DNA from 4 places in the Variovorax sp. TLI9-5A genome. Region 4 is predicted to be linked to each of the others. Evidence: predicted binding sites of a transcription regulator. Region 4 holds the regulator's gene; each other region holds the start of a gene.

Region 1 (7,204 bases), 950 kb from region 4:
GCTGGTGGACGCCGGCTGAGACGGGCCCCCTGCGTCCCCGGTGGCCAGGGCACCCGCCGGACACGTCCGGGTATTCTCGATCCATCGAAGACCGATGGAGACGGCGGACATGTACACGGAACAAGGCGGCGAAGGCCCGGACCTGCTTCTCTTGCTGCACGGAATGGGCGCGACGGGCGCCGTGTGGTCGCCCTTGTGCGCCGATGCCGGCACCCGTTGGAAAGGCCGCTGGCTCACGCTTGACCTGCCCGGCCATGGCGGCTCCGGCAGGCAGGACTCCTATGCTATCGGCCAGCATGCAGCGAGCGTCGCGCGCGCCGTGCTGCCGCATCTGCAACCGGAGGGCCGCCTCGTGGTGCTCGGGCATTCGCTGGGCGGCGTGGTCGGCCTCGCGCTCGCCACGGGATGGTTCGGCCTCGTGCCGCATCGCGTCTTCGCGGCCGGCATCAAGATCGCGTGGAGCGACGAGGAAGTGCGCCGCCTGGACTCGCTTGCACTTCAGCCCGCGAAGCTGTTCGCCACCGAAGAGGAAGCGCGCGAGCGATACCTGAAGGTATCGGGCCTCGCCGCGGTGGCCGGTGCACCGGCTTCGGTGGCCGCACGGGGCATCGCACACAGCGACGGCGGCTGGCGCCTTGCGATGGACCCGCGCGCCAACGCGGTGGGCAAGCCGCCGCTATCGGAGCTGATGGCACTCGCGCGCTGCCCCGTTCATCTCGCGCGCGGAGGCAACGATGCGATGGTGACGCTGGAGCAGACCCGCTCGCTCAATGCCGAAGCGCGCGACCTCGGTTCGCATGGACACAACGTGATGGTCGAGGCGCCCGCGCAGGTCTGGGACTGGATGGCGTCCTTCAGCTGACGCGCAGCTCTTCGATCCTGCGGATCGGTATGGCGACTTCGGCGACCTCGGCCACTTCCGCTGCCCGCGCCCTCAGCTGGCCGCATCCGCCGTCGATGTCCTGCCCCGCCGACTGCCGCAGCTTCGTGAGGATGCCGCGCTCGTGCAGCGTGCGGGCGATCTGCTTGCAGCGCTCCCACGAGGGGCGGTTGAACTCCACGCCATCCACCGCGTTGAACGGAATCATGTTCAGCACGCCGAACTTGCCCGAGAGCAGGCGGACGATGCCGTCGATCTCGTCCTGACCGTCGTTGACGCCTTCGAGCAGCGTCCACTGGTATTGGATGGGGTAGCCGCTGGCTCGCGCGTAGCGTTCGCCGGCGGCGACCAGTTCTTCCGGCGTCATGCTGGGCGCGCGCGGAAGCAGCTTCCTGCGCAGCTCGGCCTTGGTGGTGTGCAGCGAAAGCGCCAGCGCGGGCCTGACGCGCTCCTTGGCTAGTCTCTCGAACACGCGCGGATCGCCCACGGTGGAGAACACGAGGTTCTTGTGGCCGACGTTGCCCACGCTGCCGAGCAGCTCGATGGCCTCGAGCACGTTGTCCATGTTGTGCGCCGGCTCGCCCATGCCCATGAAGACCACCTTGCGCACCGGCCTGCGCATGCGCGCAAGCGCAACCTGGGCAATGATCTCGGCGCTTCCCACCTGGCGCAGCAGGCCGTCGCGGCCCGTCATGCAGAACTGGCAGCCGACGGCGCAGCCCACCTGCGACGACACGCAGAGGCCGTCGCGCGGCAGCAGCACGCTTTCCACGGTCTGGCCGTCGGCGAGCGCGACCAGCAGCCGCTCGGAGCCATCGGCACCCGGATGCGCCGCGACCACGCGCGCCAGCCCCGCAAGCTCGGCCTCGATGGCCGGCAGCGCCTCCATCAGCGGTGCAGGAAAGAAGCTCGCGGGCAGGCGCCTGCCGCTGTTCCTGGGCAGGGCGTGGGACCACAGCCGCAGGATGCGCTGCTCGTGGCTGGGGCCGGCTCCGGCTTTTCGCAGCCGCTCTTTCAGTTCGTGGATTCGCATGCGCCCTCTGGGGCTGGAAGCTCTGCGCGCCTGCCGGCGGTGCCGGGTGCGCTGGGGGTGATCGACAAGCCCGGATTGTGCACCTCTAGAACAGGCTCCCCTGCCCCGCCGCGCCCGGAGGCCGGAACGCGGAGACATCGAGCGGAATGCGCTCGCGGTTGTAGCCGAGACGGTTCGTCGCCTTCTGGAAGCGCTGGTGGATCAGGTCGGCCCACAGGCCCGAGCCCTTCATGCGCGTGGCGAAGTCGGCGTCGTAGTCCTTGCCGCCGCGCATCTCGTGGATGCGCGCCATGATGCGGTCGGCCCGTTGCGGGTAGTGCAGCGCCAGCCATTCCTTGAAGAGCGGGGCCACCTCCCACGGCAGCCGCACCACCGTGTAGAAGGCGCTGCGCGCGCCGGCCTCCCATGCGGCTTCGAGCACCTGCTCCATGTCTTCGGTCACGAAGGGAATCTGCGGCGCCACACTCACACCCACCGGCACGCCGGCTTCGGTGAGCGTGCGGATCGTGCGCAGCCGGCGGTGCGGTGCTGCGGCGCGCGGCTCCAGCTTGCGGGCGAGGTCGCCGTCGAGCGTGGTCACGGTGACGTACACGGCCGCGAGGCGGTCGGCGGCCATGGGCGCGATCAGGTCGAGGTCTCGCTCGATGGCACTCGACTTGGTGACGAGCGCGAAAGGATGCCGCGCCTCGCCCAGCAGCTCGATGACCGAGCGCGTGAGCCGCAGTTCGCGCTCGATGGGCTGGTAGCAGTCGGTGGCGGTGCCGATGGCGATGTAGCTGGGCCGGTAGCTCCGGCGCCCGAGCTCGGTGCGCAGCACCTCGGCGATGTTGCGCTTGGCGATCAGCTTGGTCTCGAAGTCGAGGCCGGGCGACAGGTTGAGATAGCTGTGCGTGGGCCGCGCGAAGCAGTAGATGCATCCGTGCTCGCAGCCCCGGTAGGGGTTGAGCGAGCGGTCGAAGTAGATGTCGGGCGAGTCGTTCTCGTTGAGCGCCGACTTCACGTCTTCGAAGCGCACCTCGGTGGCGATGGGCTGCAGCGTCTCGGCCTCGGCCGCCCCCTCCTCCAGCGTGCCCCAGCCGTCGTCGAAGGCGTCGCGCTCGTCTTTCGAGAAACGGTGCGCGATGTGCGTGGCCGCGCCGCGGCCCTTGATGGCGTGGATGGGAATGCGGGCGGCTGGCATGGTCGGCGACTCCTTGGCAACTCGATTTACTGTTTATTCATACAGTATTCCACCGATTCACCGTCGTTGCCTATTTTTTAATTTCTTTCTTGACAGAAATTTCGAGAATCCTAAACTCGGCGCCATGGAACTCACCGACATCCAACGCAAGTTCGTCCTGCACTGGGGCGAAATGGGCTCGCTGTGGGGCGTGAACCGCACCGTCTCCCAGATCCACGCCCTGCTCTTCGCCTATGGCAAGCCCATGAATGCCGAAGAGCTGTGCGACACGCTCGGCGTGGCCCGCTCCAACATCAGCAACAGCCTGAAGGAGCTCCAGGCCTGGAACCTGGTCCGCATCACCCACACGCTGGGCGACCGGCGCGACTACTTCGAGACCAGCGTCGACGTGTGGGAGCTGTTTCGCACCGTGGTGCGCGAGCGCAAGGAACGAGAGTTCGACCCCACCGTGCGCGTGCTGCGCGAGCTGGTGTCCAGCCCCGGATTCCAGAAGGAACCCGCCGACGCGCAGGACCGCATCCGCTCCACGATGGAGCTCATGGAAAAGCTCGCCACCTGGGCCGACGAGATGCTGCGGCTGTCGCCAGGCACGCTCGACAAGGTGATGACGCTGGGTGCCAGCGTGCAGAAGTTCGTGCGCGGCGACTCGCCGCAAGGCGGCAAGAACGGCGGCGACAAGGGCGAAGACCCCGACGCGCACCACGCCAGCCTTCCCATGATCTGAGGCCTCTTTTTTTGCCCAATAATTTCTGTTTCAACAGAAATATCGAGAACAAAGAACACCATGAGCCATATCGCGACACCTGCCTACCCGCTCACGATCTATTTCGATGCGAGCTGCGCGATCTGCTCCGCCGAAATGGGCGCCCTCAAGGCGCGCGACGCGGCGGGCCGGCTTCTGCTGGTCGACTGCTCGCCCTCCGCCTTCACCGGCGGCCCGGCACCGCGCGAGGCGCTGATGGCGGCAATCCACGTCTGCGACGCCGAAGGCAAGGTGCATGTCGGCGTGCCGGCGATCCGCATCTGCCGCACGGCGGTGGGCCTGTCCAGCGGCAGCCTGCTGCTCGACCTTCCGCTCTTCGCGCCGCTGGCCGACCGTGCCTACGCGCTGCTGGCGCGCAACCGCTACCGCATTCCGCGCTGGCTGGCCGCAAGGCTGGCGGGGCACGTTGCGCCGTCCTGCGGCGACGGCAACTGCCGCATCTGAAGAAAAAGCAACAACCACCCGAGGGAACCACCATGCCCACCGTCTTCCAGCCCGACTTCCGCATGCCACGCGAAACGCTTGCGCGCACCCAGTCCGAGAACACCGGCGCCCCCATCACGGCGGAGGACACGCAGGACTACTTCACCGAGGTCGCGACCGACTACAGCGCATGGAGCCCCAGCTACAACATGCACTTCGGCTTCTGGCGCGCGGGCCTGAACCCGCTGCGCCGCGAAGGCATGCTCGTCGAAATGAACCGCGTGGTCGGCCGTGCGCTGCGCCTCGACGACGCGCCCGGCCGCTGCGTGATCGACATGGGCTGCGGCGCCGGCGCCACCGCGCGCACGCTGGTTGGCGACCATGCATCGCTCTACGCGATCACCGTGACCAACGTCGCCGTGCAGAACCGCATCGCCGCGAAGCTCGACGCCGCAGCGGGCGTGGCGGACCGCATGGCGCACATCGAAGCCGACTACACCCGCACCGGCCTGCCCGCCGCCCAAGCCGACGGTGCGTGGGCTTTAGAAAGCGCCTGCTATGCCGGCGGCACCGACAAGGCCGACTTCATCCGCGAAGCCGCGCGGCTGCTGAAGCCCGGTGCGCGCTTCGCAGTGGTCGACGGCTTCCTGCTGCGGCGCAGCCCCGGCCGGCTCGCAAGCTGGCTGCACCGCCTGTGGGCCGACAGCTGGGCCGTACCGACGCTGGCCGTGCGCGAAGACTTCGTCGCCGCGCTGCACGCGCACGGCTTCGAGGACGTCGAAGTGAAGTCGCTGCGCTGGCGCGTCGCGCCCAGCGCGCTGCACATCCCGGTGCTGGCCACCCGCTTCACGCTGGCCGAACTCTGGAAGGCACGCGGCAGGCTCAGCCCGTGGCGACGCAAGCACATCGTGGCCAGCTACTGCGCATTGGCGCTGGGCATGTTCTGGCGCGACTTCGACTACTGCATGGTCACCGCCACGCGCCGCGCCGACTGAGCGCAGCACGAATACAAACAGACAGAGGAGAAGAGGCTTTTCATGCAAAACGATCCCGAAGAAAGCCGGTTCGCCGGGCTGGCCCCCGTCGAACCGCAGCCCGCGATGAGCGAAGAAGCACAGCCCAGGCCCGTTCGCGGCATGCCCTTCGGCTGGTTCTGGCCGATGGCCATCGGCGCCGCGGTCGCGCTGGTGCTGCGCCTGTTCTTCAGCAGCGCCCCCGGCAAGCCTTACTCGGCCATGCTGGCTTCCTTCGTCTACTTCGTGCCCGCGGTGTGCGGCGCGGTCACGGTGTACATGGCCGAGCGCATCGAGCGCCGCAACTGGTGGTACTACATCTGGGCGCCGTGGGTGGCAACCTCGCTCTTCGTCGGCGGAACGCTCGTGGTGTTCATCGAAGGCCTGATCTGCGCGATCGTCATCGTGCCGCTGTTCGCCACCATGGGCAGCGTGGGCGGGCTGGCGATGGGCATCGTGTGCCGCATTACCAACTGGCCGAAGCAGGCGGTCTACAGCTTCGCGATGCTGCCGCTGGTGCTCGGCGCCATCGAGCCCCAGCTGCCCAACCCCGACCGTTTCTCCAGCACCTCGCGCGCGCTCTTCATCGCCGCGCCGGCAGAGCGCGTGTGGCACGAGCTCAACGCCGCGAGCGACATCCGCCCCGCCGAGGTCGGCGACGCATGGGCCTACCGCATCGGTGTGCCGATGCCGGTGTCGGGCGTGACGGTCGATACACCCGAGGGCCGCGTGCGCCAGGTGCAGTGGCAGAAGAACGTGCACTTCGAGGAAGTCATCACCGAGTGGGAGCCCAACCGGCTGCTGAAGTGGCGCTTCCGCTTCTCGCCCGACTCCTTCCCGGCCGGCGCGCTCGACGACCACGTGATGATCGGCGGCCAGTACTTCGACCTGCGCGACGCCACCTACACGCTCACGCCGCGCGACGGCGGCACCGAGCTGCGCGTGGCTGTGTCGTGGCGGCTGAGCACCAGCTTCAACTGGTATGCCGACCGTGTCATGCACCTGCTGCTGAACGACGCCTCGGAGAACATCCTGCGTTTCTACAAGGCACGCGCCGAAGCCACGGCAACTGCGGCAGTTCGATGACGATGCAACCCGTCTTCCAGCAAGCGCTTGGCCCCGCGTGGGACCGGCTCGGCGACGTCATCCGCCGCCACTACACGATGAGGCCCTTCTCCGACGACCATGTCTGCGTGCGCGGCACCATGGACGAGATCTGGCACGCGCCCTGGGCCGCGCTGCTGATGCCGTTCGGGCGGCTGTTCGGCGCGCTGGTGCCGCACCAGGGAAAGGAGGTGCCCGTCGAGGTGCACTACCGCTGCCGCCCTGACAACGCCACGCTCTACTGGGACCGTGTCTTCCGCTTCCCCGGCAGGCCGCCCTTCCACTTCCGCTCGCACATGGAGCACGACGCAGCCCATGGCAGCGAGGTGACCGAGTACGTGCGCTTCGGCATCGGCATGCGCCTCGCGGTGAGCGCGGAAGAAGGCGCGGTGGTGTTCCGCGACCTGGGCTACGTCTGGCGCATCGCGGGGCTGCGCATCCCGCTGCCGCTCGGCCTGTTCATGGGCACCGCCTATGTGGAGGAACGGCCCGATCCGGCCCACGCCGACCGCTTCACCATGAAGATGCTGCTGCGCCACCGCTGGTTCGGCGACGTGTTCCGCTACAGCGGGCGCTTCCACCTCGGCCCGCGAACAGGATCACAATGAGCGCACCATGCCTCGCCGTCCAGAAAACCTCTACGCCCAGTACCACGCCCACGTCTATTTCGGCCCCGACACGCTCGCGCAGGCCAAGGCCCTCTGCGAACGCGCAGGCCACGAGTTGATGGTCGTGGTCGGCCGCGTGCACGAGCGGCTGGTGGGCCCGCATCCGCACTGGAGCTGCCAGCTCGCCTTCGACGCCGCCG
Region 2 (7,204 bases), 400 kb from region 4:
CGCGAGCGGATGGCGGCGCAGCGTGAGCCGCATCGCCGCATAGTCGCCCACGATCTCCTCGCCCTCCGACGCGGCCGGCAGCAGCAGCGCCTGCTCGTTGATCGGCACGCCCCGCAACAGGGCCGGCGCGCGCCGCTGGGCAGTGGCATCCCACACCTGCTGGCGCCGATGGCCCGAGAGCGAGATCAGCGCATCGGCCGCGGCCAGCGCGGCCATGTCCTTGCCGTCGAGTTCGGCGCGCAGGGCGAGGTCCTCGGTGCTCGTGAAGGGCGCCTGTGCGCGCGCCGCGAGCAGGCGCCCGGCACCGCCGTCGCTGAGGCTCGCGATGCGGTTCAGGCCCAGCCGCACGGCGGGCTGGTTCTCTCTGCCGAGGCGATCCGCATAGCGCTCGTCGGTGCCGGGCGGCATGCGCGGCGAATCGGGGTCGCGGGCTTCGAGCGTGGTGTCGAAGTCGCTTCGCGTGACGTCGACCGGGCGCACCTCGACGCCATGGCGGCGTGCGTCCTGCACCAGCTGCGAGGGGCTGTAGAAGCCCATCGGCTGCGAATCGAGCAGCGCTGCGAGGAAGCATGCCGGCTCGTAGTTCTTGAGCCAGCTGCTCACCGTCACCAGCAGCGCGAAGCTGGCAGCGTGGCTTTCGGGGAAGCCGTAGTCGCCGAAGCCCATGACCTGCTTGAAGATGGCTTCGGCAAAACTGGCCTTGTAGCCGTGGTGGACCATGCCGTTCACCAGCTTGTCGTGGAACTTGCCGAGGCCGCCCTTGCGCTTCCACGCAGCCATGGCGCGACGCAGCTGGTCGGCCTCGTCGGCGGTGAACCTGGCCGCGATCATCGCGATCTGCATCACCTGCTCCTGGAAGATCGGAATGCCCAGCGTGCGCTCAAGTGCCTCGCGCAGTTCTTCTTTTTCGTAGTGGATCGGCAAGCCCTTGCGTACCCGCTCCCGCTGCTTGAGATACGGATGCACCATGCCGCCCTGTATCGGCCCCGGCCGCACGATGGCGACCTCGATCACCAGGTCTTCGTAGGTGCGCGGCTTCAGGCGCGGCAGCATCGACATCTGCGCGCGGCTCTCGATCTGGAACACGCCGATGGTGTCGGCGTCGCAGATCATGTCGAACACCTTCTGGTCGTCGCTCGGTATCTGGTGCATCGCGAGCGTCGAGCCGCGCCAGCGGTTCATGTGATCGAGCCCCCGGCGGATCGCGCTGAGCATGCCGAGCGCCAGCACGTCGACCTTGAGCATGCCCATCGCTTCGAGATCGTCCTTTTCCCACTGGATGACGGAGCGCTTCTCCATCGACGCCTTCTCCACCGGCACCAGCCGCGTGAGCTTGGTGTGCGTCAACACGAAGCCGCCCACGTGCTGGCTCAGGTGGCGCGGAAAGCCCTTGAGCCGCTGCGTCATCTCGATCCAGTGCATCAGCTTGAGTTCGTCCTCCTCGACACCGACACGCGCCGAGGCCTGGCGCAGCTGCTCGCCGAGCACGGTGTCGTCGAACCAGTAGTGGTCCTTCGCGAATTCGTCGATCAGCCGCTCGTCGATGCCGATGGCCTTGCCCACGTCGCGCAAGGCGCTGCGGGAGCGGTAGCAGATGACGACGGCGGCGATGGCGGCGCGCTCGCGGCCGTACTTGTCGTAGATGTACTGGATGACTTCCTCGCGCCGCTGGTGCTCGAAGTCGACGTCGATGTCGGGTGGCTCTCGGCGCTCGCGGCTCAGGAAGCGCTCGAACAGCAGCGTGCCTTTCTCCGGATCGATGGCGGTGATGCCCAGGCAGAAGCACACCGCCGAATTGGCCGAAGACCCGCGCCCCTGGCAGAGGATTTCCTCCGAGCGGGCGAAGCGCACGATGTCTTCCACCGTGAGGAAGAACATCTCGTACTCAAGCTCGACGATGATGTCGAGCTCTTTCTGGACCTGCACCCGCACCTTGTCTGGAATGCCGTCGGGATAGCGATTCCGCGCCCCTTCCCACGTCTTGCGCACCAGCGTCTGCGCCGGAGTCTCATCGCTGCCCAGGTTTTCCAGCGGGTACTTGTAGTTCTCCCGGATCACATTCGGATCGAAGCTGCACCGAGCTGCCACCACCAGCGTGTTCGTCAGCATCTGCGGCAGATAGAGCTCCGCCAGCCGCACGCGCTGACGCAAGTGCCGCTCGGCATTCGACTGCAATGCGAAGCCGCACTCGGCCACGGTCCTCCCCTCTCGCACGGCCGTCAACACGTCGTGCAGCGGCTTCTGCGACCGCATGTGCATGTGCACGTCGCCGGCCGCCACCAGCGGCACGCCCGCGTCCTCGCCCGCCTGCATCAGCGTGACCAGCCAGAGGTCGTCGTCGAGTTCATTGAACAGTTCCACCGCCAGCCAGAGGTTCTCGCCGTACAGCGCCTTGGCCGCCATCAGGTCTTCGTGCAGCGTTGCCGTGTCCATCGCGCCGCCGGGGTTGCGGTTCGGCACGAAGAGAACCTGGCAGCGCTGCAGCGAGACCACGTCGCTTTCTTCCCAGCTCACGCGGTACTCGCCCTTGGGCAATTCGGTGTTGCGCGCGGCGGTGATGAACTCGCAGAGGTTGCCCCAGCCCTCGGTGTCGTTCGCGATCACCACCAGCCTGAAGCGCTCGAACTGGAACTCGCTGCCGAACAGCAGGCGGAAGGCGGGGTTGCGCGGGATTTCCGGTTCGTCGGGATGCTCGCGCTCGTATTCGTCGAGCTTGTGCTCCATGCCGCGCAGGCAAACGTGCGCCCGCACGATGCCGGCCACCGAGCACTCGTCGGTGATGGCCAGCGCCTTGTAGCCGAGCTGGTAGGCCCGGTCCACGATGTCCTCGGGCGTCGAGGCACCGCGCTGGAAGCTGAAGTTCGTGAGGCAGTGCAGCTCGGCGTAGTCCGGCAGCGCAGAGGCCGGCCGCGTCCGCAACTGCACCGGCAGCGCATGCACCTTGGCGGGCTGGCGCCTGCTCTCCTGCTTGCCGCTCAGCTCAGGCATAGAAGCCCTGCAGATACCAGCGAACCTCGCCGGAAGAAAAGCGCGCTGCGGGCCGCTCGCGGAAGATCCACACCAGCCCGGCCTCGGGGCTTTCCGCGACGTAGTAGTCGCGCATCGCGGGCTGGCCGCCCTCTTCCTTGTCGCCCCACCAGCCGGTCTCGACGCGCTGTGGGCCTATCAGCCTGCTCAGCGGCCCGCGATAGCAAGGGCGCTCGCCGTCCATCTCGAGCAGCAGCGGCTCGGGCAGCAGCCACGACGGGTAGATGGCGTCGGGCTGCGAGGCTGCGGACGCGGCCTCCTTGCGGGCCTTGCCGTCGCCGGCCGGTTTCTCCTTCTGCAGCGCGGGCCGCCAGGCCTGCTTGCGCTCGGGCCGATGGTCGGCCTGCGCAGCCGGCACCACCACCTGCTGCGGCCCGAGCCGCACGCTGAGCCGCTCGACCATCTCGTGCAGCCTGTCGCCCTTGCGGTTGTCTTCCGGCAGGAAGCTGGTGCTGGCGCCGGCCCACGGATCGGTTTCGAGCGTGCGCAGCCTGATCCAGCTCGCCGGTGCGGCCAGCGTGGCGAGGGCCAGCTTTTCGGACAGCAGCCGGCGCAGGTGCGCCATGTCCTGCGTGGGCTCGGCCGTGCGCACGGTGAGCTGCTCGTACGGCGGCAGGTTCACGCCATTGAGGCGCCGCAGGTCGAGCGTCCATTGCAGCTCCAGCGCACGCGCGCCGCGCTGGCGGGCACGCAGCCAGATCTGCAGCGCCGTCAGCAGCCGGTTGGCCGACCACATGAGCTCGGGCGCGGTCTCGGCCAGCGCGGGCAGCTCCAGCTTCTGCTCGAACACGTCGGGCAGCGTGAGCCAGGAATGGCTTTCGGGGCGCAGGCCCCAGGCGATGTCGAGCGCCTCGCGCAGCCCGGTGCCGAAGCGCCGCGTGAGCCCGCCGCGCGGCAGCGCCGCCACCTCGCCCCAGGTGCGGCAGCCCAGGCGCGCCAGCAGGTCGAGGTGCTCATGCGCGGCGGTCAAGGTGTCCAGCGGAAGGCCGGCGGGTATCTCCTTCGGCCGTCTCTCTTCGCGAGCGAACAGTCGCAGCCGCGCCAATGCGATCAGGCTGGTGGCACCCTGTGCGCCCAGCATGCGCGCGTCGGGCACGGGGTTGTCGGCCAGCAGCAGGCGCATCAGCGTCATCCGCCCGCCCCACAGGCGCTCGCAGGCGGAGACTTCGAGCATCAGGGCTTCGTCGAGCCAGGCGACGTGCGGCGTGTATTTCAGCGCCCACCAGCCCAGGGCCTCGGGCGTGGGCATGGCTGGAGCATCGGGGGCGCCGTCTTCAGGCAACCACCGCAAGGCGATCCAGTGCATCCGGGCCTCCTTTCCATGCGTCGATGCGCACCACCGTGGCCGACGTCGCACCGGCCGGCACCGTGCCCTGCTGCTGCAGGCGCAGCTTGCGCCGCAGCCGGGCGGCGGCAAGCAATGCCGTCATGCGCTCGTTGCGCGCCGGCAGCAGCACCGGCGCAGCCAGCGGCGGGCCCCGGCGCTTGAGGATGTGCAACTCGACCTGCGAGGCATCGGCCTCGCTGCGATCGGCCCGGATCCGCAGCCGCGCGGGCGATGCCGACAGCGCCACCGACTCGGGCCGGCACACGAAGAGCAGCACCTCGTGCTGCGCGGCCGCCAGCTGCAGCCGCCGCAGCTCGCCCACCCGCGCCTGCGGCAACCAGGCCACGACGGCGGCCACCTCGGCGCAGCGCAGCGCCTGCTCGCAGGCCCACAGCCGCGCGGCCGGGGCCTCGCTGCGCACCCACATCAGCGCCTCCACCGGCAGCCCCTGCGCCGCAAGCGAGGCGCCGCAAGGCTCGTAGGGAGCGCCGATCAGCACCACCGGCCCGCCCCGCGTGGCCACCGCCTGCGCCAGCGCGGGCAGCAGCAGCCGCCAGACATGGGCTTCAGGCGCGGCCAGCAGCAGTTCCGTCATCGCACCGACCGGCCAGCCTCCCCCCGGCAGTTCCGCGTCGAGCGCGGCATGGCCGGTGGCGACGACCTGCGCGTCGGCCAAGCCGAGTTCGTCGGCATGCCAGACGCCACGGCCTGCGGCAGCGGAAAAGGAATCGAGGAAAGGAAGGCCCATGGTGATGACTGTTAACTGTATTTTTATACAGTATTTTGCGGGCTGCAAGGAAGAATCGGACTGGGGCATTTCCTCTTCGAAGCAAGCTGTTTCACTCGACCCGCGCCAAGGGGCATAGGCCCCAGGGCCATTCCCGTCGGATACTGGCCGCCGATGCCGCCCCCGAAGGCTTTCCCTCTCTCACCCGCGCCGAACTGCTGCGCCTGGGCGTCGCCCTGTACGCCGGCGCCGCGCTCCCCGCCTTCGCGCAAAAACAGCCCGCTCCACAGCCCGCCCCCGCCATGAACACCCGCCCCATCCCCTCCACCAAGGAAACCCTGCCCGTGATCGGCTGCGGCACCTGGATCGGCTTCGACCAGCGCCCCGGCAGCGAGGAATACGCGCGCCTGCCCGGCGTGCTCGATGCCCTGTTCGCGGCCGGCGGCAAGGTGATCGACAGCTCGCCGATGTACGGCCGCTCCGAGGAGACCACCGGCGAGCTGCTGGCCGCCTCGAAGCAGCAGGGCAAGGCCTTTCTCGCCACCAAGGTCTGGACCTCGGGCCGCGAGGCCGGCATCGCGCAGATGGAGCAGTCCTTCGCGCGGCTGCGCACGCAGCGCATGGACCTGATGCAGGTGCACAACCTCGTCGACTGGCGCACGCACCTCGCCACGCTGCGCGGCTGGAAGGAACGGGGCCGCGTGCGCTACATCGGCATCACGCACTACACGGCCTCGGCCTACGGCGAGGTCGAGGCGGTGCTCAAGGCCGAGAAGCTCGACTTCCTGCAGATCAACTACTCGCTGGACGCGCGCGAGGCCGAGCAGCGCCTGCTTCCGCTGGCCGCCGAGCGCGGCGTGGCGGTGATCGTCAACATGCCCTTCGGCGGCGGCGGGCTGCTGCGCCGGCTGCGCGACAAACCGCTGCCGCCATGGGCCGGCGAGATCGGCTGCACGAGCTGGGCGCAGGTGCTGCTGAAGTTCGTGCTGAGCCATCCGGCCGTGACCTGCGCCATACCGGGCACCAGCCGCCGCGAGCACATGGCCGACAACGCGGCGGCCGGCGCCGGCGGCTTTCCCGACGCGGCCTTCTGGCGCCGCGAGGCCGAAGCTATTCGAACTTGACGTTGTGCTCGCGCACGGTGGCGCCGAAGGCGTCGTACTGCGTGCGGAAGAACTCGGCGAACTTGGCGGGACTCATGCCGTAGCCCTCGAAGCCCTGCTGCACCAGCTGCGCGTGCACCTCGGGGCGCTTCAGCGTGTTCTGCAGCTCCTGCGAGAGCCTGTCGGTGATCTCCCGCGGCAGCCCCGGCGGCCCGAAGAAGCCGGCCCACGGCGTGATGGTGAGCTTGCCCAGCCCCAACTCGCCGCCCGTGGGCACGTCGGGCAACAGGGCGCTGCGCTGCGGCAGCAGCGTCACCAGCGCGCGGATGCGCCCTTCCTTCACGAAGCCCGGCGCCAGCGTGCCGGTGGTGAACATCATCTGGATCTGCCCGCCCAGCAGGTCGGTCATGGCCTGCATGTCGCCCTTGTAGCGCGCGTTGACCACCTTGCGGTCGCCCAGCAGCTGCAGCATCGCGAGCTCCGAGGCGCTGTTGCTCGACGCCGAATTGAGCGCGCCGGGCTTCGAGGCCACCAGCGCGAGCAGCTCGTTCACGCTCTTCACCGGCAGGCTCGCAGGCACCACCAGGAACATCGAGAACTGCCCGGCCGAGCTGATCGGCGTGAAGGCCTTGAAGGGGTCGTAGGGCGGCGTCGGCCGCAGCGTGGGCGCGGCCACCATGGCGGTGTTGGTGCCCATCAGCAGCGTGTAGCCGTCAGGCCTGGCCGACGAGACGGCCTGCGCGGCCAGCACGCCGTCGGCGCCGGGGCGGTTCTCCACGATCACCTGCTGGCCGAGCTGCTTGGCCAGCCCCTCCGCGATGATGCGCGAGAGCACGTCGGCCCCGCCGCCGGCCGCGAAGCCGACGATCAGCTTCAGCGGCTTGTTGGGGAACGTGTCGGCGCTCCATGCCGCCACACCGGGCAGTGCCGCGGCCGCGAGGGCCGCCAGGGTCAGGGTTCTTCGTCGCATGGGATGCCTCCGCTTCAGAAGAGATGGCGCACGCCGAATTCCCAGCCGGT
Region 3 (7,204 bases), 3.1 Mb from region 4:
AAGAAAGCCAAGTCCGCCAAGGACTGACGGATGAACGAGAGCAGCACCGCCGACTGGTTCCAGGACCGGATCGCTGCGGCGGTTGCGCCGCTGCTGCCCGGCTTCGCGGTCGAGGCCGTGGCCGAAATCGACTCCACCAACACCGAGCTGATGCGCCGCGCGCGCGCCGGCCGCGTCGAGCCCGTGCTGCTCGTGGCCGAGCGCCAGACGGCCGGGCGCGGGCGCCTCGGGCGCCCCTGGCAGAGCGGCGCGCAGCAGGACGCGGCCGTTTCGCTGACCTTCTCGCTGGGCATGCCGCTCGCGCCCGCCGACTGGTCGGGCCTGTCGCTGGCCGTCGGCGTGGCGGTGGCCGAGGGGCTCGATCCCTCGGGCGCGCACAAGGTCGGCCTGAAGTGGCCCAACGACATCTGGGTCGACGACCGCAAGCTGGTCGGCATCCTCATCGAAACCGCCCTGCCCTCCGATGGCTGCCCGGATGCGTCGCGCTATGTGGTGATCGGCATCGGCATCAACATCGGCGCGCGCGAAGGCGACGGCATGCGCACGCCGCCGGCATGGCTGCACCAGTGGCGCCCCGGAGCCAGCGCGCCCGAGGTGCTGGCCGACCTGGCCGAGCCGCTGGTGCGGACGGTGCTCGACTTCGAGGCTCGCGGCTTCGCGCCCTTTGCCGAACGCTTCGCCGCGCGCGACGTGCTGCGCGGGCGCGAGGTGGCGCTCAGCGACGGCACCGCCGGCCTGTGCGAAGGCGTGGCCTGGGGCGGCGAGCTGCAGGTGCGCACCGACGCCGGCCTGCAGCTCATTTCCAGCGATGAAGTGAGCGTGCGCCCTCGCGGCATGTCTTTCTGATCTTCACCATGAAGCTGCGCCTGCTCCTCGTCGTCCTGCTGCTGGCCAATGCCGGCTACTTCCTCTGGGCGCGCGGCGATCTCGCCGGCTTCGGTCTCGCGCCGGCCAGCCTCGCGGAGCGCGAGCCACAGCGCATGGCGCGGCAGATCCACCCCGAGTGGCTGCAGATCCGCAAGGAAGCGCCGAAGGCCGCCGCACCGGCGCCCTGACGAACTTCCGCTGCCGTCTCAGGACGGCTGCTCGCCTTCGAATCGCACCGTGAAGAGCGCCCCCGGCGGCTGCTTGCCGGGATGCGCGTCCTCCAGCTTCACCTGTGCGCGGTGCTGGTTCGCGATCTCCAGCACGATCGGCAGGCCCAGCCCCGAGCCATCGGCCTCGTTGCCGAGCACGCGGTAGAAGGGCTCGAACACCAGCTCGCGGTCGGACTCGGCGATGCCCGGGCCGTTGTCCTCCACCTGCAGCAGCAGCACGTGGCCGAAGGGGTCGGCCAGCACGCGCACGGTGATCAGGCCGGGGCGCTCGGGCGTCGATGGCGTGTAGTTGATCGCGTTGTCGACCAGGTTGCGCACCAGCTCCTTCAGCAGCGTGGCGTTGCCGTCGAACACCGCGCCCGGCGCGCCGGGCTCGACGCCGTCGTAGCCCAGGTCGATGCGCTTCTCGATGGCGCGCGGCACCGCCTCGCGCACCACCTCGATGGTCAGCTTCGCGAGGTCGCAGGGCTGGTGGTGCGCGTTGGCGCTGTTGCCCTCGGCGCGCGCCAGCGACAGCAGCTGGTTCACCGTGTGCGTGGCGCGCTTGCTGGCGCGGCCGATCTGCTTGAGCGACTGCTTCAGCTCGTCGGCGTTGGCGCCCTCGCGCTGCGCCAGGTCGGCCTGCATGCGCAAGCCCGCCAGCGGCGTCTTCAGCTGGTGCGCCGCGTCGGCCAGGAAACGCTTCTGCGTGCCTATGGAGTCGTTGAGCTTGTCCAGCAGCTCGTTCACCGATGACACCAGCGGCACCACTTCCAGCGGCACCGAGGATTCGTCCAGCGGGCTCAGGTCGCCGGGGCGCCGCTCGCGGATGCGAGCCTCCACCACCGACAGCGGCTTGATGCCGCGCACCAGCGCCAGCCAGATCAGCAGCACCGCCAGCGGCAGGATGGCGAACTGCGGCAGCAGCACGCCCTTGATGATCTCGGCCGCCAGCACCGACTGCTTCTCGCGCGTCTCGGCCAGCTGCAGCAGCGTGGGCGGCACGTCGTCGGTGCCGCTGGCGATCCACATCGAGGCCACGCGCACCGGCTGGCCGTGCACGTCGCTGTTGTGCAGGAAGACCTGGCCGGGCGGCAGCGGCTCGTCGAGTCCGGGCTGCGGAATGTCGCGCTCGCCGCTGAGCAGGTTGTCGTAGCCGTCGAGCAGCTGGTAGTAGACGTGGCCGGTCTCGTCGGCACGCAGGATCTCGCGCGCCGACTGCGAGAGCACGAACTGCGCGTGCCCTTCCCTCACCGTCACCAGCTCGGCCAGCGCCTTCACGTTGTGCTCCAGCGCGCGGTCGAAGGGCGCGTTGGCAATGCCCTGCGCCACCAGCCAGGTGACGCCGATGCTCACCGGCACCAGCAGCAGCAGCGGCGTGAGCATCCAGTCGAGGATCTCGCCGAACAAGGAGCGCTGCGCGCGCTGGAACAACTTCACTTGGTTCGCCCCCAGGCTGCGCGCACTTCGTGTCGCTTCGCCAACCCCCTTCCGGGGGCAATGCCTGCGGCCCGGCAAAGCCGGTTCCGCGGCATTTCCCGCATCTCAGAATGCATCAGGGTTGGATCTTTTCGAGGCAGTAGCCCAGCCCGCGCACCGTCGCGATGCGCACCGGGCCCTTCTCGATCTTCTTGCGCAGCCGGTGGATGTAGACCTCGATGGCGTTGAGGCTCACCTCCTCGCCCCATTCGCACAGCCGGTCGACCAGCTGGTCCTTGCTCACCAGCCGGCCGGCGCGCTGCAGCAGCACCTCGAGCAGGCCGAGTTCGCGCGCCGACAGCTCGATCATCTTGCCGTCGATGGTGGCCACGCGGCCGGCCTGGTCGTACACCAGCGGGCCGTGGCGGATGGTGTTGCTGGTGGCGCCCATGCCGCGCCGGGTGAGGGCGCGCACGCGCGCCTCGAGCTCCTGCAGGCTGAAGGGCTTGGCCATGTAGTCGTCGGCGCCGTGGTCCAGGCCCTTGACGCGCTCTTCCACGCTGTCGGCGGCGGTGAGCACCAGCACCGGCAGCTGCGAGCCGCGCGCGCGCAGGCGCTTGAGGATCTCGATGCCGTGCAGGCTGGGCAGTCCGAGGTCGAGGATCAGCAGGTCGAACTCGTCATGGGTCATGAGCGCGGTGTCGGCCTGCGAGCCGTTCGCCACGTGGTCGACCGCCGCGCCCGAGGTGCGCAGGCTGCGCAGCAGGGCATCGGCCAGCACCTGGTCGTCTTCGGCAATCAGAATCCGCATGCGCCACCTCCGGCCTGTTTCGAGTGTCGGGCGCCACGCCGGCGCCGTTCACGTTTGTCTCTTCGCCGGAGTCTAGCCCGCCGTATAGGCTTCGAGTCCGATGGTTACCACGGTGGCGATCTCGTCGCCCACGCTGGCGCGGAACTCCTTTTCCGCCTGCGTCACCGCGCCGCGGAAGGCGTCGAGCCAGGCCAGCCCGTCGGCGGTGAAGAGCACGCGCCGCGCCCGCGCGTCCAGCGGATCGGGCCCGCGCGTGACCAGCCCCCAGGCCTCGCACTGGTCGACCAGCGCGCCCATGGCCTGCTTGGTCATGCCCGCGCGCTCGGCCAGCTCCGTGAGGCGCGAGCCCTCGCGCGCCAGGTGCCGCGTGATGTGGATGTGCGCCGCGCTCACCTGCGCGCGCGCCGCGAGGTTCGACAGCGCCAGCGGCACGTCGACGTCGTGCGCCATCAACTCCAGCACGCGCTCGTCGAAGCGGCGCATGGCGTGGCCCAGCAGGCGGCCCAGGTGGGTCTGGCGCCAGGCGTCCTGATCGGCGGAGAAGGCGGTGTCGGCCATGCTTCAGATGGTAAAGCAAACTGACTAAAAAACAGGTTTACGCCAAGGAATCAGCCTCTACACTACTGTTCAAGCATCCAGCCTGTAGTTAAACGCAGATGGATGGTGTCACACACAAGCCATTGATTTTCAAGGAGATTTCCACATGGACGCAATCGTCAAGGGTTCGAGCATCGCCGGCGGCAACACCGAAAAGGCCAAGGCCCTGCAGGCCGCGCTGGCCCAGATCGAAAAGCAGTTCGGCAAGGGCACCATCATGCGGCTCGGCGAGGGCGAAGCGCTGGAAGACATCCAGGTGGTCTCCACCGGTTCGCTGGGCCTGGACATCGCGCTGGGCGTCGGCGGCCTGCCGCGCGGGCGCGTCGTCGAGATCTACGGCCCGGAATCCTCGGGCAAGACCACGCTCACGCTGCAGGTCATCGCCGCCATGCAGAAGCAGGCCGGCACCTGCGCCTTCGTCGATGCCGAGCATGCCCTCGACGTGCAATACGCCCAGAAGCTCGGCGTGAACCTGTCGGACCTGCTGATCAGCCAGCCCGACACCGGCGAGCAGGCGCTTGAAATCGTCGATTCGCTGGTGCGCTCGGGCGCCGTGGACCTGATCGTGGTCGACTCGGTCGCCGCGCTCACGCCCAAGGCCGAAATCGAAGGCGAAATGGGCGACTCGCTGCCCGGCCTGCAGGCCCGCCTGATGAGCCAGGCGCTGCGCAAGCTCACCGCCACGATCAAGAAGACCAACTGCATGGTCATCTTCATCAACCAGATCCGCATGAAGATCGGCGTGATGTTCGGCTCGCCCGAAACCACCACCGGCGGCAACGCGCTGAAGTTCTACGCCTCGGTGCGCCTGGACATCCGCCGCATCGGCACCATCAAGAAGGGCGACGAGGCCATCGGCAACGAAACCAAGGTGAAGGTGGTGAAGAACAAGGTCTCGCCTCCGTTCAAGACGGCCGAGTTCGACATCCTGTTCGGCGAGGGCATCAGCCGCGAGGGCGAGATCATCGACATGGGCGTGAACGCCAAGATCATCGACAAGTCGGGCGCCTGGTACGCCTACAACGGCGAGAAGATCGGCCAGGGCCGCGACAACGCCCGCGAGTTCCTGCGCGAGAACCCGGCGCTGTCGCGCGAGATCGAGAACAAGGTGCGCGAGTCGCTGGGCATTCCGCTGCTGGCTGCCGATGTCGGCACCGAGGAGCCCGAGAAGCCGCAGAAGGCGGCCAAGGCCGACAAGGCCGACAAGGCCGAGAAGGGCGAATAAGACCGGGCGCGGCTCCTTCCGGGGGCCGCGCGAGCGACTCCCCGCATGGCATTCGACGCCCCATCCCTCAAAGGCCGCGCGCTGCGCCTGCTGAGCCAGCGCGAGCATTCGCGCGCGGAGCTGGAGCGCAAGCTGGCCAGGCACGAGGAAGAGCCCGGCACGCTGGCGAAGGCGCTCGACGAGCTGGCGGCCAAGGACTTCATCAGCGAACCGCGCGTGGTGGCTTCGGTGCTTCACCAGCGCGCGGCCAGTTCGGGCGCTTTGCGTGTGAGGCAGGAGCTGCAGGCCAAGGGCATCGCGCCCGAGGCCATCGCCGAGGCGGTGGCCGGCCTGCAGGATACGGAAGTCGAGCGCGCCACGGCCGTCTGGCGCCGCCGCTTCAGCGCCCCGCCTGCCGATGCGAAGGAGAGGGCGAAGCAGATGCGATTCCTGATGGCGCGCGGCTTCTCCGGCGCCGTCGTCTCCAAGGTGCTCAGGAGCGATTTCGATGAAGCAGCAGAAGAGCAGTGAAGGCGGCGCGGCGCAATCCCGCGTCATCACGCAGCGCGTGGCCTGCGAATGGCGCCGCGCCTATGTGCTGGCGGCCGACCCGAGGCGGCTTCCCGAATGGGCCAGCGGCCTCGCGAAAAGCGCGCTGGTGCCGCGCGGCGACCACTGGATCGTGCGCACGCCCGAAAGCGGCGAGGCCCGCATGCGCTTCGCGCCGCCCAACGACTTCGGCGTGCTCGACCACTGGGTGGCGCCCGAAGGCGTGCCCGAGGTCTACCTGCCGTTTCGCGTGATCGGCGTCGCGCCGGACGCCTGCGAGCTGCAGTTCACGCTGCTGCGCCAGCCGCACATGGACGACGCAGCCTTCGCGCGCGATGCCGAGTGGATCGCGCGCGACCTGCTGGCGCTGCGCAGCCTGCTCGAGGCAGACTGAATCGGGCGGAGGTTCAGCCGCGCACCACCAGCGGCTCGAACTTGCGACGAGCCTTCAGCTGGCCGGCATCCCACTCGATGCCCAGTCCCGGCGTTTCCGGCGCCACCGCATGGCCGCCCTCGATGCGCAGCCGGCTCGTCGTGAGGTCGTCGAGCTGCGGGATGTATTCCACCCAGCGCGCGTTCGGCACGGCCGCGCACAGGCTCACGTGCAGCTCCATCAGGAAGTGCGGGCACATCGCGATGTTGTGCGCCTCCGCGAGGTGCGCGATCTTGAGCCACGGCGTGATGCCGCCCACGCGCGCCACGTCGGCCTGCACGATCGAGCAGGCGCCCTGCTGGATGTATTCCGCGAACTGCGACGGGTGGTACATCGATTCGCCCACCGCGATCGGCACGCTGGTGCTCTCCAGCAGCTGCGCATGCGCGCGCACGTGCTCGGCGGGCATCGGCTCCTCGAACCAGGCGAGATCCAGCGGTGCGTACTGGCGCGCGCGGCGGATGGCCTCCGCCACGGTGAAGCTCTGGTTGGCGTCGACCATCAGCTCGAAGTCCGCGCCCACGGCCTCGCGCACGGCCGCCAGGCGCGCGATGTCCTGCGCCACGTGCGGCTTGCCGACCTTGATCTTCGCGCCCAGGAAGCCTTCCGCCTTGGCGGCCAGCGTCTGCTCCAGCAGCTGCGCGGGCTCCAGGTGCAGCCATCCGCCCTCGGTGGTGTAGACCGGCACGCGCTCCTGCGCGCCGCCGGCCAACTTCCACAGCGGCAGGCCCGCCGCGCGCGCGTTGCGGTCCCACAGCGCGGTGTCGATGGCCGCCAGCGAGAGGCTGGTGATCGCGCCCACGACGGTGGCATGCGTGTGGAAGAACAGGTCGCGCCAGATGGCCTCGTACTGCTGCGGGTCGCGCCCTGTCAGCCTCGGCGCCAGGTGGTCGTTCAGCAGCGCCACGATGGACGAACCGCCCGTGCCGATGGTGTAGGTGTAGCCCATGCCCGACGAGCCGTCGTCGCAGCGCACGGTGACCATCACGGTCTCCTGCGTCACGAAGGACTGGATCGCGTCGGTGCGCTTGACCTTGGGCGCAATGTCGATCTGCGCGATTTCTACCTGGTCGATCTTCGCCATCGTGCTCAGGCTCCGCTGCGCATCACGTCCG
Region 4 (7,204 bases):
GCGATAGCGCGGGTCGCCATACACCGTCTGCAGGTTGAACAGCACTTCGAGCATGTTGGTCGGACCGTAGAGGTTGCCCATTGCCAGCGGGCCACGCGGATAGCCCAGGCCCAGCTGCACGGCGGTCTCGAGGTCGGCCGGCGTGCACACGCGCTGTTGGCACATGTCGGCGGCGATGTTGACGATGGTTCCGATCACGCGCTGCGTGACGAAGCCGCCGCTGTCGCGGATCACGCTCACGGCCTTGCCGTCGCGTGCGAAGAGGGCGTGCGCGGCGTCGCGGATGTCGCGGCGCGTGGCCGGGTTGGTGGCCAGCACGCGGCGCTTGGTGGCTGCGTCGTCGATCAGCATGTCGATGCCGACGGTGCGCGTGGCGTCCAGGCGCTCGACGGCGGCCACGGTGGTCACATCGAAGCCCAGCGGCGCGACCAGGATCAGCGAATGCGGCGCGGCGGTGGCGCCGCTGTCGATCTGCGCGCCCAGCGTGTTCACCAGGCGCAGCAGCTCGGCGCGGCGTGCCGCGCGCGGCGACACCCACACGGAGGGCGGACCTTCGACCACCGGAGCGGGAGCCTCGGGCACCTGCTGCATCACGCCGTCGCTGTAACGGTAGAAGCCTTCGTTGGTCTTGCGGCCCAGCGCACCGGCGGCCAGGCGCTGGGCGGTGATCACGCTGGGGCGGAAGCGCGGCTCCTCGAAGTACTGGTGGTAGATCGATTCCATCACCGGGTGCGACACATCGAGCGCCGTCAGGTCCAGCAGCTCGAAGGGGCCGAGGCGGAAGCCGGCCTGGTCCTTGAGGATGCGGTCGATGGTTGCGAAGTCGGCCACGCCTTCGCCCACGATGCGCAGCGCCTCGGTGCCGTAGCCCCGGCCGGCGTGGTTGACGATGAAGCCGGGCGTGTCCTGCGCCTGCACTGCGCTGTGGCCCATCTGCGTGGCGTAGCCCGCAAGCTGCCTGCAGACCTCGGGCGAAGTCTTGAAGCCCGCGACCACCTCGACCACCTTCATCAGCGGCACGGGGTTGAAGAAGTGGAAGCCCGCGACGCGCGCCGGGTGCTGCAGGCCGGCCGCAATGGCCGTCACCGAGAGGGAGGACGTGTTGGTGACCAGCGTGGCGGTCTCGGCCACCACGGCTTCGAGTTCACGGAACAGCTTGCGCTTGACTTCCAGGTCTTCGACGATGGCCTCGATGACCAGGTCGCAGCCGGCCAGCGCCTGGATCGAGTCGACCGCCTTTACGCGGGCGATGCAGGCGTCGCGCGTGGCGGCGTCGATCTTGTTCTTCTCGTGCAGCTTGTTCCATTGGGCGGAGAGAGCCTCGCGGCCGCGCTCTGCGGCGCCCGCGAAGCTGTCGAGCAGCAGCACCTCGCTGCCTGCCTGTGCGGCGATCTGCGCGATGCCGCGCCCCATGGCGCCGGCGCCGACGATGCCGATTCGGGAGTAGTTCACTGTCATTTGCTGGAGATTTTCACTGGTTGGGTGGTATCCGGGCGTGCCGTGCAGGCGTCGGCGCTGGAGTCGCACACGCGGATGCGCTCGTTGACGCCGAGAGTTCCGATTTTGCAGCCCCGCGCGGATGGGGCGTGACCGGTTTTACGCGGGGGCGCGTTTTCAGGGTGCGCGGCGGCTGCGGTCGATGGCCACGCTCAGCAAGATGGCGATCAGCACCAGAGCCAGGCCGACCCAGCTCATCCATGCTCCGGCTTCGTTGGCGAGCAGCCAGCCGCCCAGCGCCGCGCCCACGGCCTGGCCGGTGTAGATGCCGGAGCTGTTGAGCGCCACCGATCCCGGCGCGAGCGCGGGCGCCAGGCCTACCAGGCGGGCCTGCTGCGCCGAATTCGTGGCGAAGCAGCCCAGCCCCCATGGAACGAGCACTACCGCCAGCCAGGCCAGCGTGGAGGCCAGCGGCCACAGCAGCAGGCTTGCGGCAATCAGCAGGGTGGTGACGAGCACCATGCGCCCTGCGCCCACGCGGTCGATGAAGCGGCTGACCACCATGTTGCCGACCAGCCCGCAGGCACCGAACAGCGCCCACATCACGCTCAGCGTGGTGGCGTCGGCGCCGAAGCTCTGCTTGAGGATCGGACCGAAATAGCTGAACAGCACGAACTGGCCGGCGCCCTGCAGCGCCGTGACCGAGACGATGCCCATCAGCACCGGACTGCGCAGCACGCGCGACCATGCGGCAGCCGTCAGCGCTGCGGGGCGGATGCCGTTCGGCAAGGTGAGCCACACCGATGTCGCGCTCGCGACACTGAGCGCCGCGATGGCCGCGAAAGCCATGCGCCAGCCCAGGTGCCCGCCGATCAGCGCGCCGATGGGCAGCCCCAGCACCGAGGCCATCGACCAGCCGAGAAAGACGAAGGTCACGGCGCGTCCGCGATGCTCCGGTGGCACCAGCAGGCCGGCGCAGGCAGCGGCCTGCGGCGTGAAGATGGCCGGCGCGATCACCGTGAGCATGCGCACCGGCAGCAGGGCTCCGAAGCTGGGCATCAGCGCGCAGAGGACGTGGCCGATGGCGTACCAGAGGAGGGTGAGGGCGAGAAGCTGGCGGCGGTCCCATCCAGCAACGGCAGCGGCCAGAAGCGGTGCACCGATGCACATGACCGCGGCGGCGGCCGTGATGAGCTGCCCCGCCGTGGCGGCGGTGACCGACAGCTCGGCGCTGATCTCGTTGAGCGTGCCGGGCACGACCATCACGCCCGTGCCGATCACGAAATTGCCGGCAAGCAGCGCCCAGAGCGCCCTCTGTGGCGCCGGCTGGCTCACCGACGGACCTGCAGCGCGCCGGGATTCACGATGTTCGTGGGGTTGCCGTTGATGTAGCTCACGACGTTGTCGAAGGCCTGGCCGAAGTAGCTCTCGTAGCTTTCCTGCTCGACGTAGCCGATGTGCGGCGTGCAGATGCAGTTCTCGAGGCGCAGCAGCGCGTGGCCCTGCAGCGGCGGTTCGCTCTCGAACACGTCGATGGCCGCGAGCCCGGGGCGGCCGCGGTTGAGGGCCGCCAGCAGGGCATCGGCCTCGACCAGCTCCGCGCGCGAAGTGTTCACGAAGAGGGCGGTCGGCTTCATGCGCGAGAGATCTTCCAGCGTGATGAGGCCGTTGGTCTCCTCGTTGAGCCGCAGGTGCACCGAGAGTACGTCGGCGGCGGCGAAGAACTCGTGGCGGTTCTGCGCCACCTGGAAGCCGTCGGAGCGAGCCTTGGCGCAGCTGGCTTCACGGCCCCAGATCACGACCTGCATGCCGAAGGCCTGCCCGTAGCGCGCGACCAGCTGGCCGATGCGGCCGTAGCCCCAGATGCACAGCGTCTTGCCCTTGAGCACCGAGCCGATCCCGAAATTGGGCGGCATCGAGGCCGACTTGAGCCCCGACTGCTGCCAGGCACCGTGCTTGAGGTTGCTGATGTACTGCGGCAGCCGGCGCATGGCGGCCATGATGAGCGCCCAGGTGAGCTCGGCGGGTGCCTGGGGGGAGCCGGAGCCTTCCGCCACGGCCACGCCGCGCTCGGTGCAGGCTGCGACGTCGATGTGTCCGGCGACGCGCCCGGTCTGGGAAATTAGCTTGAGCTTGGGCAGCTTCTCGATGAGCTGGCGCGAGATCTGGGTGCGCTCGCGGATCAGCACGATCACGTCGGCGTCCTTGAGTCGGACCGACAACTGCCCAATGCCCTTGACCGTGTTGGTATAGACCTTGGCTGCGTAGGCGTCCAGCTTGGAAGCGCAGCGCAGCTTGCGCACGGCGTCCTGGTAATCGTCGAGGATCACAATGTTCATGGCGTGCCATTGTGCCTCGCAGCATTGGAATGTCGCGCCGGCGAACGTTTGGATACCCGCCCTGCAGGCGCTTGCAGGGTGTTTCGGGCCCGGCGCCGGCTCAGTGCAGGCGCGTGGAGCGCGGGGCAGTGGCCATGGTTTCCGCGGCCTCCAGAGCGGCCAGCCGGTCGAGCTCGGCGCAGACATCGGCCATGCGGCCGGAGATCCGCACGCGGTTGTTGTTGCGCTGCTGGCCCTTGCCATCGACCACGCAGACCACGCGCAGCGGGCGCGCCGGCGCGGCCGTTTCAGAGGGCGCTGTGCCGCCGGAACGGGCGGTACAGGCGGGGCGCACCGCTACATAGCGCAGCCCTGCCGAGGACTCGGTGGCGTCGAGACGATCCCTGAGGTGCGAAGACGAAGAGCGGCGAGCCGTCATCAGGCGATTGGCCAGCGATTGAAGCGGCATCCAGATGTCGGCGATGGCGAGGAGGGCGATTCCCATGTGAACTCCAAAAATGTATGAGGTTGAACACAGGCAGGATTTCTTGAATCGGCCGCGACAGGGTGATGGCGACTCTTCGCCATACGCCCGCCACCTGTCGTTGCCGGATGGGGTGCTGTGGAAAGCAGGCCGCAGTGGCCTACATCAGCATGGTGTTCCGGATGAGCCCGACCGCGAGCCCTTCGATTTCGAAAGGCTCGCCGGGCTGCACGATGATGGTCGGGTAGTCGGGGTTCTCGGCGTGCAGCTCGATGACCTGCTTGTTGCGCTTCAGGCGCTTGACGGTCACTTCGTCGCCGAGACGTGCGACCACGATCTGGCCGTTGCGCGCCTCCTTGGTGGCCTGCACCGCGAGCAGGTCGCCGTCCATGATGCCGGCGTCGCGCATCGACATGCCGCGCACCTTGAGCAGGTAGTCGGGTTGGCGCTGGAACAGCGTGTTCTCGACGTAGAAGGTCTGGTCGACGTGCTCCTGGGCCAGGATGGGAGAGCCGGCTGCGACGCGGCCGATGAGCGGCAGTGCCAGCTGGGCCATGCCGGGCAGCGAGAGCGAGAACTGGCCGCCTTCGCGGTGGCGCGTTTCGTTGAGCGAGCGCAGCGCGTCGCCCTTGAGGCGGATGCCGCGGGAAGTGCCGCTGACCAGTTCGATGACGCCCTTGCGCGCCAGCGCCTGCAGGTGCTCTTCGGCGGCATTGGCCGACTTGAACCCGAGCTCGTTGGCGATTTCGGCGCGCGTGGGTGGTGCACCGGTGCGTGCGATGGCGCTCTGGATGAGGTCCAGGATCTGCTGCTGGCGGGCTGTAAGCTTCACGGCGAACTGCATGTGTGGTTCCTTGCGGCACTGGTTGGATATCCAGTGCCTGTATTTTTAACCAGTTTTTAGAAGTTGACAAGCCATGGTCAATTCCTCTTCGCCTGAACTGTCGCGCCGCGTGGTGGTTCTGGGCACCGGCGGCACCATCGCGGGCCGGGCCGCCAGCAGTGACGACAACATCGGCTACACCGCCGCGCAGGTGGGCGTGGCCGACCTGCTGGGCGGCATCGAGGCGCCCGCCGGCGTGGCGCTGGAGGCCGAGCAGGTAGCCCAGGTCGACAGCAAGGACATGTCCTTCGACATCTGGCAGCAGCTGGCCCGGCGCTGCGCGCACTGGCTGGCGCAGGCCGACGTGGCAGGCGTGGTGATCACGCACGGCACCGACACGATCGAGGAAACCGCATTCTTCCTGCACTCGGTGCTGGTGCCGTCCAAGCCCGTCGTGCTGACCTGCGCGATGCGCCCGGCCACCGCGTTGTCGCCGGACGGACCGCAGAACGTGCGCGACGCGGTCAGCGTCGCCGCGTCGCAGGGCGCGCGCGGCGTCACGGTGGTGTGCGCCGGCGCGATCCATGCCGGCGTCGACATCCAGAAGGTTCACACCTATCGGCTTGATGCCTTTGCCTCAGGCGATGCGGGGCCCGTCGGCTATGTGGAAGAGGGTGAAGTGCGTCTTGTCCGGGCGTGGCCGCAGGGTGGGGCGCTGCCTGTGGTGAAGCTCTTCGGGCCGGCAGAAGTGCAATGGCCCCGGGTGGAGATCGTGATGAGCCACGCCGGCGCCAGCGGCGCGGTGGTCGAGGCGCTGCTTCAGGCGGGCGGGGCGGACCCGGTGCGCGGACTGGTCCTCGCGACCACCGGCAACGGCACCCTGCACCATGCGCTGGAAGCTGCCGCGCTCAAGGCGCAGGACGCCGGCATTGCAGTGCTCCGGGCCACGCGTTGTTCGAGCGGGCGCATCCTGCCGAAGGCGGGCGATCTGCTTCGCGATGCAGGCGCGCTGACGCCTGTGAAGGCGCGCATCGCCCTGATGCTCGAATTGCTGGGCTGAAAGCAAAACCGCCCCTCTGGAAGGGGCGGTTCGGTGTGAGTCAGATGACGATCAACTGCTCAGTGCAGCCAGCGCACGCTGCGTGATCTCGTCGACCGTGCCCACGCCCTTGATGGCGCGGTACTTCGGCGCGGCGGCCGGATCCGTCTTGGCCCAGGCGGAGTAGTAGTCGACCAGCGGACGCGTCTGCTGGCTGTACACGTCGAGCCGCTTGCGCACGGTTTCTTCCTTGTCGTCCTCGCGCTGGATCAGGTCCTCGCCCGTCACGTCGTCCTTGCCTTCCACCTTGGGCGGATTGAACTTGACGTGGTAGGTGCGGCCCGAAGCCGGGTGCGAGCGGCGGCCGCTCATGCGCTCGATGATGTCGCCGAAGGGCACGTCGATCTCGAGCACGTAGTCGAGCTTGACGCCGGCCGCCTTCATGGCGTCGGCCTGGGGAATGGTGCGGGGGAAGCCGTCGAACAGGAAGCCGCTGGCGCAATCGGGCTGCGCAATGCGTTCCTTCACGAGATTGATGATCAGGTCGTCGCTGACCAGTGCGCCGGCGTCCATGACGGCCTTGGCCTGTAGTCCGAGCGGCGTGCCAGCCTTGACGGCGGCGCGCAGCATGTCGCCGGTCGAAATCTGGGGAATGCTGTATTTCTGGCAAATGAAGGCCGCTTGCGTGCCTTTGCCCGCCCCGGGCGCGCCCAGCAAAATTAGTCTCATGGTGTCCTCGGACGGTTCTTAGATTTTGTGTCGCGCCGAGCATCGGCCCCATGGCCGGGCTGGGCGGAGTTGCTTCGAGGATAGCATGCGTGCCCTCGGGGAAATCCCGCTGTCTGTAGCCGTGGAGACCCGTCGGCTCAGATGCCGCCAGCTGCGAAGACCGCGCGCACGCGCGACAGATCTTCGGGCGTATCGATGCCGGGGCCCGGCGCGACATGGCTCACATGCACCGCAATGCGATGGCCGTGCCATAGCGCGCGAAGCTGTTCGAGCGCTTCCGTCGCCTCGACAGGCGCGGGAGGCAGAGAAGGAAAGCGCCGCACAAAACCAGCTCGGTAGCCGTAGATACCGATGTGGCGCAGGGGAGCAGGGGC

The links. Region 4 encodes LexA, which represses DNA repair genes until DNA is damaged. Its sites were predicted from a motif close to ACTGTATNNNNATACAGT; they were not measured.
Region 1: AC1VNX_RS11910 (PA0069 family radical SAM protein) is a predicted target of LexA. The motif match lies at 3,122-3,139, and genes of this name have one in related genera.
Region 2: imuA (translesion DNA synthesis-associated protein ImuA) is a predicted target of LexA. The motif match lies at 5,117-5,134, and genes of this name have one in related genera.
Region 3: recA (recombinase RecA) is a predicted target of LexA. The motif match lies at 3,929-3,946, and genes of this name have one in related genera.

Annotation. Positions count from the first base shown of each region.
Region 1 is NZ_CP200310.1:2,501,227-2,508,430, reverse strand. Features, by position in the region: gene AC1VNX_RS11925 (DUF1569 domain-containing protein) at 1-19, shown strand, start outside; gene AC1VNX_RS11920 (alpha/beta fold hydrolase) at 110-862, shown strand; gene AC1VNX_RS11915 (RNA methyltransferase) at 855-1,913, opposite strand; gene AC1VNX_RS11910 (PA0069 family radical SAM protein) at 1,999-3,093, opposite strand; gene AC1VNX_RS11905 (GbsR/MarR family transcriptional regulator) at 3,218-3,817, shown strand; gene AC1VNX_RS11900 (thiol-disulfide oxidoreductase DCC family protein) at 3,878-4,300, shown strand; gene AC1VNX_RS11895 (SAM-dependent methyltransferase) at 4,333-5,274, shown strand; gene AC1VNX_RS11890 (SRPBCC family protein) at 5,317-6,378, shown strand; gene AC1VNX_RS11885 (DUF4166 domain-containing protein) at 6,375-7,004, shown strand; gene AC1VNX_RS11880 (DOPA 4,5-dioxygenase family protein) at 7,012-7,204, shown strand, end outside.
Region 2 is NZ_CP200310.1:3,052,229-3,059,432, reverse strand. Features, by position in the region: gene AC1VNX_RS14525 (error-prone DNA polymerase) at 1-2,988, opposite strand, end outside; gene AC1VNX_RS14520 (Y-family DNA polymerase) at 2,981-4,333, opposite strand; gene imuA (translesion DNA synthesis-associated protein ImuA) at 4,302-5,102, opposite strand; gene AC1VNX_RS14510 (aldo/keto reductase) at 5,384-6,205, shown strand; gene AC1VNX_RS14505 (Bug family tripartite tricarboxylate transporter substrate binding protein) at 6,192-7,154, opposite strand; gene AC1VNX_RS14500 (porin) at 7,169-7,204, opposite strand, start outside.
Region 3 is NZ_CP200310.1:372,242-379,445, forward strand. Features, by position in the region: gene AC1VNX_RS01805 (SET domain-containing protein) at 1-27, shown strand, start outside; gene AC1VNX_RS01810 (biotin--[acetyl-CoA-carboxylase] ligase) at 31-846, shown strand; gene AC1VNX_RS01815 (sporulation protein) at 855-1,055, shown strand; gene AC1VNX_RS01820 (sensor histidine kinase N-terminal domain-containing protein) at 1,074-2,516, opposite strand; gene AC1VNX_RS01825 (response regulator transcription factor) at 2,632-3,306, opposite strand; gene AC1VNX_RS01830 (MarR family winged helix-turn-helix transcriptional regulator) at 3,379-3,864, opposite strand; gene recA (recombinase RecA) at 4,010-5,128, shown strand; gene recX (recombination regulator RecX) at 5,174-5,638, shown strand; gene AC1VNX_RS01845 (SRPBCC family protein) at 5,616-6,050, shown strand; gene AC1VNX_RS01850 (mandelate racemase/muconate lactonizing enzyme family protein) at 6,064-7,173, opposite strand; gene AC1VNX_RS01855 (transporter substrate-binding domain-containing protein) at 7,179-7,204, opposite strand, start outside.
Region 4 is NZ_CP200310.1:3,454,955-3,462,158, forward strand. Features, by position in the region: gene AC1VNX_RS16355 (3-hydroxyacyl-CoA dehydrogenase) at 1-1,458, opposite strand, end outside; gene AC1VNX_RS16360 (MFS transporter) at 1,615-2,772, opposite strand; gene AC1VNX_RS16365 (D-2-hydroxyacid dehydrogenase family protein) at 2,769-3,776, opposite strand; gene AC1VNX_RS16370 (hypothetical protein) at 3,877-4,260, opposite strand; gene lexA (transcriptional repressor LexA) at 4,400-5,083, opposite strand; gene AC1VNX_RS16380 (asparaginase) at 5,157-6,122, shown strand; gene adk (adenylate kinase) at 6,174-6,830, opposite strand; gene kdsB (3-deoxy-manno-octulosonate cytidylyltransferase) at 6,968-7,204, opposite strand, start outside.